3 regions of the Brevibacillus sp. AG genome follow, and region 3 is predicted to be linked to each of the others. Evidence: riboswitches for the same ligand, from Rfam matches in the RefSeq annotation. Region 3 holds a riboswitch; each other region holds the start of a gene.
The links. Region 3 has a riboswitch for lysine ahead of POF51_RS22650 (aspartate kinase). Riboswitches for the same ligand answer to the same signal wherever they lie in the genome.
Positions count from the first base shown of each region.

Region 1 (3,279 bases), on a different contig from region 3:
GTCTGCCAAATATTTGCCTTGGGTTAGACCGACTTCTACCAAAGCAGCTCTTTCTTCATCGGTGTAGGTGGATGGGGAGTTGAAAAAGTTTTGCTCCAGGATGTGGTCAAAGGCTTTGCGAGCCTCGGGTGGTTTATCTGCAAAAATTTTATCCAAACGCTCATTAATCTCTGTGTTAAAGAAAAATTGGACACTATGATGCTCGATGACACCAGCAGGGAGCTCGCGTGCCTTGTGAGAACGAAGGTCTACTGTATCGTGCTCGGGCAATCCTAGACGAGTTCCTGTCACCATTTTGGGTGCAAGTTGGTTAGTTGAAAGCTGGGGGGTTAGGTAGCGGGTATTCGATTGGATGTGCATGTTCTACTCTCCTCACATGGATTCATGTTCAGTCGTGATGGTAGGAGATCTGGTTACCTTATATCAGATGACTGGTATGAGTTGTGAGAACGGAAGGAAACGGATCTCAATGGCTTCTTGTCTATACTATCGGCAATTTTTGGGCAGTTTTTAATATGCCGGCAAACATGAAAAAGGACTCCCGTTTAGATAACGGAAGTCCGTACTTATTTCTTCGATTATTTCGTGTGCTCATCCATGCTGAAGTCTACTTGTTCAAGAGGGACGAGCTCGGTCTTTTTGGTAATTTTATAAGCGAGCCAAACGATTAAGAAGAGTGGCAGGCCAATGTAAGAGACCAGGACGCCATACCAGTCAACCGTTCCACCCATGAATGCAGAGTAGTTTTGCCCAATAATAACGATACAGCAAATGATGAAGGCAAAAATCGGTCCAAACGGGAACCACTTTGCCCGATAAGGCAATTCGCTTAAGTCACGACCCTGAGCGATAAACGCTTTACGGAAACGGTAGTGACTAATGGCAATTCCCAGCCAAGCGATGAAGCCTGACATACCGGAAGCATTCAGAAGCCAGACGTACACTTCGCCTTCCCCAAACAGAGAGGACAGAAAAGCAAGGGCGCCGATGAGCGCAGTCAAGATCAAGGCATTGATCGGTACGCCGTTACTTGTTACTTTTGCGAACCATTTTGGTGCGTTTCCTTCTTTCGCCAAGTTCCACAGCATGCGTGTAGAGGCGTACATGCCAGAGTTTCCAGCAGACAATACAGACGTAAGAATAACGGCATTCATGACGGATGCTGCAAAAGCAAATCCGGCATTTTCAAAAACAATCGTAAACGGACTGATCGCAATATCCGTAATGTCGCCACTGATCAGATTTGGATTATCGTATGGAACCAACAACCCGATGATCATAATAGCGAGGATGTAGAAGAGCAGGATGCGCCAAAAAATTTGACGGATGGCCTTCGGAATGTTGCGGGCAGGGTCTTCGCTCTCCCCAGCTGCGACACCAACCAGCTCTGTCCCTTGGAAAGAGAATCCGGCAATCATAAAGACACCGAGCAGGGCCATGAAGCCGCCATTGAATGGCGCGTCGCCTTTGGTGAAATTTTGGAGGCCGACTGCTTGGCCGCCCATAATGCCAAAAATCATCAACACACCAACAATAATAAAGACGATTACCGTTACTACTTTAATCAAGGCGAACCAATATTCAGATTCTCCATAGGCTTTCACAGACAGGAGATTCAAGGCAAACAGCAATCCGAGGAACAAAGCGCTCCACAATATCGCTGGGGTATCCGGGAACCAATATTTCATAATGAGTGCGGAAGCTGACAGCTCGACGGCAATGGTAATGGCCCAGTTGTACCAGTAGTTCCAGCCGAGAGCAAAGCCGAGAGATGGATCGACGAACCGTGTGGCATACGTCGAAAACGAACCAGAAACAGGCATGAAGGCCGCCATTTCCCCCAAGCTGGTCATTAAAAAGTAAACCATGATACTAATGGCGAGATAGGCAACTAAAGCTCCACCAGGTCCGGCGGAATGAATCGAGCCTCCGCTCGCGAGAAACAATCCCGTCCCAATCGAGCCGCCGATGGCGATCATCGTCAGGTGTCGGGCTTTTAAACCACGTTGCAATTGATTTTGTGACATAAGCTACTTGCACGACCTTTCTTGATTTTTGAGAAGGAAGGTCGGAAACGAAAAAACCGCCATAGCCAAAAAAATGGCATAGGGCGGTATCATCCAATCCCCACCAAGCCTTCACTGAAGATAGCTCACCACGCTTGCTTGGCATGCAAACGTGACAGTTCTGCCCCTTTCGAGTACAGCCCCAACCCAATCGCACAGAGACGCGATATGAGCTTCGGCGGATTTTCCTTACCTGGAGTCATTGATTTTCTCTGAATCTCGTACAGGATGATATAAAAGCCGCGACCTCTATCCTCACCGTGAAAGATGAGGATAACATGTATGAAATTATGTGATTTATCAACTATAAAGGATTGTTTATGATTAATCAATGTGAAATTTTGTTATTCAAATGAGCGTCTGGCAGGCCAAGAGCCTTGTAACTTGCGAATTTGGACAATTTGTCCCGTATGAAACGCATCATGCAGGACCAGACTCATCACGGTTTGGTAAATGGGCGTATAAGTAGCCGTCTGGTTTAAATCCTCATCCGTCAGCAAGGAAAGCTTTTCATGAATGTGGCGATGGACGCTTTCCATGCGCAAGAGGGTAGCTTGCCAAGCGTCTTCGTCATCCGGACCGCCGGACGGGATGAAGGTATCATCGTTCGTCTCAGCCGAGCCAGGAAATTCAGTGCCCAATAGACGATGCAACAGGCGTTCTTTGTAATAAAGAAGGTGGCTGATGTTTTCCCAGATCGTGTTGGCTGCTTCTCCTACAGGGCGCCAGCTGGCCTCGGCTGCTGATACTCCGGAAAGCGCTTCTTTTAAGGGTGGATACCAGTCTTCCTTGTCATACGTACATTCCCATCCATGCAAAAGCAAATCCTTCCGATTCATACGCTTCCTCCTCGTCTGTGAAACAGATTGATGAAACGCTATAATAGCAGTAAGAAATGAAAGTGTAACCAGTTAACTTAATTACGATAGTTACAAAAAGATATTACCATATTCTGTATAGTCATACAAGAGAGAAAAATGTAGGGTTTCGTCAGGAGAGATAATAACATGGACTGGTTTTGTATCGATTTTTTAAATAGTGATTGGCGGGATTGGCGTGGTTCTGGTCGTGCGGAAAATCGTTTGGAGAACCAGGAATGGCTGTCATCCTTTTTACAAACATACAAGCTAACCGCTCCGCTTCCGATAAATGAGGAGTGTGCCGCTTCCCTTTTGCGGCTGCGCGAACGTTTGAGATGTATGCTGGAAGCTGT
Region 1 is NZ_JAQMYO010000007.1:457,190-460,468, reverse strand. Features, by position in the region: gene POF51_RS20985 (hypothetical protein) at 1-360, opposite strand, end outside; gene POF51_RS20980 (amino acid permease) at 579-2,027, opposite strand; lysine riboswitch at 2,141-2,326, opposite strand; gene POF51_RS20975 (DinB family protein) at 2,411-2,905, opposite strand; gene POF51_RS20970 (CGNR zinc finger domain-containing protein) at 3,074-3,279, shown strand, end outside.
Region 1: it holds a riboswitch for lysine, as region 3 does, so the genes downstream of both, POF51_RS20980 (amino acid permease) here and POF51_RS22650 (aspartate kinase) in region 3, are expected to answer to the same signal.

Region 2 (3,279 bases), on a different contig from region 3:
GCAGGCCATCCATATCCGTACGCCAGGCAATTAATCGTTTTGGCTTTGTTCCTGCCAGCTTGACCAAAATGCCTGTCCGCCACGTTTTGATCTCGATTCGCTCCTGGGGCAGCTTTTTCAAATAATCGAGCAAGTATTGTTGCGTCTTCACTTCAGCGAAGCCTGGCTCCGGTATTTGGTGCAAGTCTCGGCGAATTTGTGAAAACAAGGAAGTCGTCATGGTCTACGCCTCCTTTTTCGTACCTGTTCTTGCTGTTAATTGCTCCTCAAACACAGCAAGGAAACGGTCCACATCGGCTTTTGTCAACGTCAGTGGCGGAAGCAGACGAACAATCGTTTTCTGCGTCACGTCAACGAGAATTCCTTCGTCAAGCAATGCTTGCTGCAAGTGGCTTACCTCTTCCGGGGTGGAAGAGAGCGGAATTCCAACCATTAAGCCTTTTCCGCGAAGGGATTGCAGCTGATCTGGAAGACGCGTTCGCAGCGCTTCCAAGCCCGACCACAGGTACGCAATCACTTCTTCTACGTGAGCGCTGAAGGCTGGATCAAGCAATTCGTCCAACACGACATTCCCTAGGGCAGCAGACAGTGGCGATGGTGCAAAAGTCGTTCCGTGATCCCCCGGTTTGAACTGGTTCATCAGCCTTGGGCCAGCGATGACACCGCCGAGGGGAAGCCCTCCCCCTATGCCTTTGGCAAAAAGGATCAGGTCTGGCGTTACGCCTGCATGCTCATAAGCAAACAGCTTTCCTGTTCTGCCCATTCCTGTCTGGATCTCGTCCATGACAAAGAGCATGCCTTCATGTTCACAGATCGCAGCTACCTCTCGCAAGAACGCTTCCGTTAACGGCACGACACCGCCAGAACCCAAGACTGGCTCCATGAGGACCGCAGCGGGTCTTGCTTCCTGGCAAATCGCTCGCAATCCTTCCGTGTCTTCCACATCCAGTTCATAAACAGGAAAAGCCGGCTGAGGAAAGTCTTGATAGACGTGAGCCTGCCTCGTCAGACGCACTGCTCCGAGTGTTCGCCCGTGAAAACTGTTGCGTAAGACAACGATGCCTTCACGACCTGCTCCCTCGTTCTTCGTCCATTTGTGAATCAGCTTGATCGCAGACTCTGTAGCCTCTGCACCAGAGTTGGTGAAAAACACTTTTCCACTAATGCTGTTCGCAACCAAACGCTCGGCCAAACGAATAGCTGGCTTATTTAAAAATACATTGGAAATATGCAAGAAGCGCTCTCCCTGCTCACGCAGAGCCTGTACAATGCGCGGATGAGAATGCCCCAAAACGTTTACCGCGAGTCCGGTAAACAAGTCGAGGTAGCTCTTTCCATTCGTATCGTACAAGTAATTTCCTTCGCCTTTTTCTATGGCAATCGGAAGTCTTTTGTAAGAGGAGACGATATATTGTTCATCGAGCGAACGCCAGTCCATGTGCACTCTCTCCCTTACAGCTGACGTAGCTCCTGCTTGATCTCTGTCTTGGAACGAGTTTTTTCATCGATTTGCTTGATCACACGTGCAGGCGTTCCCGCAACTACTACGTATGGGGGTACATCTTCAATCACGACAGCACCCGCTGCAACGACAGCACCTTTTCCTACGCGAACACCTTCCAGAATGACAGCATTTGCTCCGATGACAACATCGTCCTCGACAACAACTGGCTGTGCAGATGGTGGCTCGATAACGCCTGCGATAACCGATCCAGCGCCGATGTGGCAGTTTTTCCCGATGGTTCCACGTCCACCTACAACAACATTCATGTCGATCATCGTACCTTCACCGATAACTGCGCCGATGTTAATGGAAGCACCCATCATGATGACCGCATTGTTACCGATTGTCACTTGGTCACGGATAATTGCGCCTGGTTCAATACGTGCTTGAATTCCTTTTGTATCCAGCAATGGAATGGCGGAGTTGCGGCGGTCGCTTTCTACCACATAATCTTCAATTTTGTCTGCGTTAGCAGCGAGCACTGGCTCAATCTCTTTCCACTCACCAAAAACAACACCAGTAGGACCAGTAATGAAAGCTTTGGAGCTCGCACCAAAGTCGATTCCCTCCAGGTTCCCTTTCACATATACCTTCACTGGTGTTTTCTTTTCGCTTTTTTGAATAAACGCGATAATTTCGTTGGCATCCATCATGTTCATGGTTACATCCTCCTCAAAATAACAGCATAGTAAATCAAAAAAAGCAATGAGTGCATTCGCTATCTCATTGCTCTTACTACTACAGAAGCAAATCATAAATAGCGCTCCACAAAAAGACTTTAGGTCCCTTGTGACAGGATGATCATTTTTCATGAGACACCCCAGCCTGTGCTACGTAGGGGCATAGCATAAGCTTCGGCGCTTTAGCCTTTCTTCCTTCTCCTGCCCCCTGGCAGATTGCGAAAAGACTTACTCTTCTTCGGCGCACCTCTATTTAGAGTACATTATTATAATTTTATTTAACTCTACCAAAATCAATGAAACGTGGCAATAAGAAAAAAGTTATTGACAACGATTCTCATTTTCATTATTTTTATTGATGAGAATGATACTCATTATCTGAATTGGAGGTTTTACGTTTTATGAGCATTTTGATGGTATACGCGAGCATGACAGGGAATACTCAGGAAATTGCTGAAGCAATTGCAGAAGGTATTCGTTCAACTGGTGCTGAGCTGGAGATAAAAGAAGTGATGGATGCGAACGCAAAAGAACTCGAAGCTTACGACGGAATCTTGCTTGGTGCCTACACATGGGGCGACGGTGAACTGCCAGACGAATGCCTGGATTTTTATGAGGAAATGGACAATATTGACCTCAGCGGGAAAAAGGTTGTTGCTTTTGGCTCTTGCGACTCCGCTTACGAGCATGTCGGTGCAGCTGTTGATATTTTGCTGAAAAAGGCGAGCGAGCGTGGTGCGGAAACTCCTTTGGAAGGTTTGAAAATCGAGCTTTCTCCTACTGCAAAAGAAGTGGAAACGTGCAAAGCATTTGGGGTGTCATTTGCTGAATTGCTCGGCTAATTGATGTTTCCCAAATACTCTGGCACATGCTATACTATCAATCCAACTTTTTAAGGAGGATTGATCTCATGTCACTACATACGGACGAGATTCTCTTACGGCCTCTCCAACAACAAGACGCAGCCGAGCTCCTAGAGCTTCGGCTGCGTAATCATGACTTTCTCCAACCATTTGAACCAATCCGCCCCGCTTCATTTCTGACACTCACAGGACAGCAAGAACAAATTTCACAAGCGCAGATTGATTTTGAACG
Region 2 is NZ_JAQMYO010000002.1:239,276-242,554, reverse strand. Features, by position in the region: gene POF51_RS06115 (N-acetyldiaminopimelate deacetylase) at 1-220, opposite strand, end outside; gene POF51_RS06110 (aspartate aminotransferase family protein) at 224-1,438, opposite strand; gene dapD (2,3,4,5-tetrahydropyridine-2,6-dicarboxylate N-acetyltransferase) at 1,453-2,163, opposite strand; lysine riboswitch at 2,255-2,444, opposite strand; gene POF51_RS06100 (flavodoxin) at 2,586-3,026, shown strand; gene POF51_RS06095 (GNAT family N-acetyltransferase) at 3,095-3,279, shown strand, end outside.
Region 2: it holds a riboswitch for lysine, as region 3 does, so the genes downstream of both, dapD (2,3,4,5-tetrahydropyridine-2,6-dicarboxylate N-acetyltransferase) here and POF51_RS22650 (aspartate kinase) in region 3, are expected to answer to the same signal.

Region 3 (3,279 bases):
TCAAGACAATCAATGTACTAAATACATTGATAGAATAACTTTGTTTAGTCCAGCTATTTTTTCTATTAAGATGTCATGAATGCGAGTCCCTCCTCATAATCTAGTACAGACAGGAGGGAAGCACATATGAAAGAGAAGGATCAGCTTGCAGCACTGTTGCCGCCAGAGACCATTCCCTATGCGGAAAGAATGAATATGCCCTATCTTGGCTATCATCTTCTACGCGAAACGCTGACTAGCACCCTGCTAGGCGATAGTGAAAACCATATTCTCTATTGGATTGGAAAAAACATGGGCCGCCAAATCCCCATTCAATCTGCAACAGGCCCGATTATGCCTTTTATTCGACTCGGATTAGGCCAGCTCGACGTCGTGGAGGAGTCTGGGCAAACTATCGTCTATTCGCTTACTCATTCCATTTTTAGCTACCAGTCTATCGAAAGACTAGGATGCAGTCTTTCTTTTGAGGCTGGGATCATTGCTGGTATGATTGAGCAATGGAAAGAAAGAGAAGCGTTCAGCAAAATCGAAATGGAAAGCTCCTCTGACATACGTATATCTGTACAAGTGGCGTCATGAAGAAAATGCCCCCTCTACCTATAACAAAGGGAGAGGGAGCATCCATGTTTTATACTCCGTGCACGACCGCGGTTTCCTCGACATCCAGACCATATGCCGAATGAAGACTGCGAACAGCCAGCTCCGTCAAGGCTGCTGGAATGACGCAAGAAACCTTGATATCAGACGTAGATACCATTTTAATAGAAATTTCTTTTTCTGCCAGGACACGGAACATTTCGGCAGCTACCCCTGGATTATTGATCATGCCTGAGCCAACAATCGATACCTTGGTCAAGCCTTCCTCGAAATCGACTTTTTCAAAGCCAAGCTCGTTTTTGTTTCTGTCCAGCGTATCCAGTGCTTTTTTCAGGTCATCCGCTGCAACTGTAAAAGAAATATTCGTAACAGACGCATCATAAGAGCTTTGGATAATGATATCAACGTTCACCTGATTGTCCGCCAGCGTATTGAACAGACGGGAGAGCGTCCCGACCTTGGCAGGCATGCCGACAACCGTGATTTTGGCTACATCTTCATCGTGTGCAACTCCACTTACTACTCTTCCTGTTTCCATGTTGGCAACCTCCTCAACGTACGTACCATCTTCGGCAGTAAAGCTGGAGCGGACGACCAGCCTTACCTTGTATTTTTTCGCAGCCTCTACTGACCTTGGATGAAGAACCCCTGCACCGAGGTTCGCCAACTCCAGCATCTCATCATACGAGATCGTATCCAGCTTGCTCGCAGCTGGAACCACTCGCGGATCAGCTGTATACACCCCGGACACGTCTGTAAAGATTTCGCATTTCTCAGCGTTCAAGCTCGCTGCGAGTGTAACCGCAGATGTATCCGATCCACCGCGGCCGAGCGTCGTAATTTCACCTTCGTCACTGATCCCTTGGAATCCTGCCACGATCACCACACGACCACGGCCGAGCTCGGATTGAATCCGCTCTGGATCAATCTGCTTGATCCGTGCTCTTCCGTGAATCGCCTCCGTGGTGATTCCAGCCTGCCAGCCCGTAAGAGAAATGGCGTCGTAGCCTTTTGTATGCAAGGCCATCGACAAAAGCGCGATCGATACCTGCTCCCCCGTGGTCAGCAGCATATCCATTTCACGCTCGGATGGGTATGCGCTAATCTGCTTGGCCATATCTACCAACACGTCAGTAGATTTGCCCATTGCAGAAACAACGACTACCACATCATGCCCTTCCTCTTTGTAGCTGACAATTCGATCCGCAACTCGTAAAATTCGCTCAATGGTACCTACAGAGGTGCCTCCGTATTTCTGCACGATCAACCCCATGCGGCTTCTCTCCCTTTTTCTCATATCCAATGTTTGTATTTATCTCGTATCGTATGGTTTTTCACTATTCTCTCTATAAGGAAAAGTCTTGCATTTTATTTTACAAAAAAGGCACCGACAAGGAATAAGACCTGCCGCTGCCTACTGTTTCGACATACCGGTTCCTCCCTCCCAATACACGCGGACAACGAAGATTGACAGTCATCACCATCAAAACTCACATTGACACACCGTGAGATAGCTCTCCATCTGACAATTGGTCATTGTGCAGATGACAGTCCTGCATTTGTTCAACGCAGACCCAGCATGGAGAAAAGCGGGTTTCCCTCCACACTTCGGCGAATTCCCCTTTCCCGTCCCCTTCACAGATTCCCGATCTCAGGGTGGTACTCTTGGTTTTCGCGCCTCTACCTCACTCCATAATGGAAGTGAGGCTAACTATTCTGTTTGAATCGGATTATATCATGAGTCTAAAAATGGATCAATTCCTTTTTAGAGGTTGTTCAAAAAGTTACATGTGCTATGTGTCCAGCTTGCGTAGATGCCCGATGATTTCTTTTGCCAGCTTGTCACCGATCCCTAATTGGCGGAAGTCTTCAACGGTCGCCTCTCGCATTTTTTTCAACGAGCCAAAATGAGAGAACAACAGCTTGCGTCGCTTCTCACCGATACCGGGGATCTCATCTAACTGCGAGGAGAGCATCGTTTTTGTCCGGGATTGTCTGTGGAATGTAATAACAAAACGGTGGACTTCATCTTGGATGCGCTGCAACAAATAAAACTCATAGCTATCACGTCTAAGATTCACAGGCTCTGGCGGATCTCCGTACATGAGCTGAGCGGTGCGGTGCTTCTCGTCCTTCGCAAGTCCACAGACGGGAATATAGAGACCCAGCTCGTTTTCCAGCACGTCCATAGCCGCACTGATTTGGCCTTTTCCACCATCGATCACAATCAGGTCAGGCATCGGCTGGTTTTCTTTCAGAAGGCGAGAGTAGCGACGGCGAACTACTTCGCGCATGGAGCCGTAATCATCTGGCCCCTCGACGGTTTTGATCTTGAATTTACGGTATTCCTTTTTGTCAGGGCGACCATCTGTAAACACAATCATCGCAGATACAGGCTCTGTTCCCTGAATGTTGGAGTTGTCAAACGCTTCAATTCGATGAGGAACCGGAATCCCTAAAATGTGACCAAGATTGTGTACCGCTTGGACTGTACGAGCATCGTCCTTGGACATCAGCGCGAACTTCTCCTGCAAAGCAATACGGGCGTTCTCGGAAGCCATCTTCACTAGTTCATGCTTTTTGCCTCTTTTCGGAGCATGGACTTTGATGCCCAGCCACTCACCCAAAAGCTCCGGTTCACTCTCTTGCGGGAGCAAAATTTCTTTTGGTAGCGCATTTTGT
Region 3 is NZ_JAQMYO010000008.1:307,041-310,319, forward strand. Features, by position in the region: gene POF51_RS22645 (YslB family protein) at 127-579, shown strand; gene POF51_RS22650 (aspartate kinase) at 629-1,870, opposite strand; lysine riboswitch at 2,101-2,288, opposite strand; gene uvrC (excinuclease ABC subunit UvrC) at 2,391-3,279, opposite strand, start outside.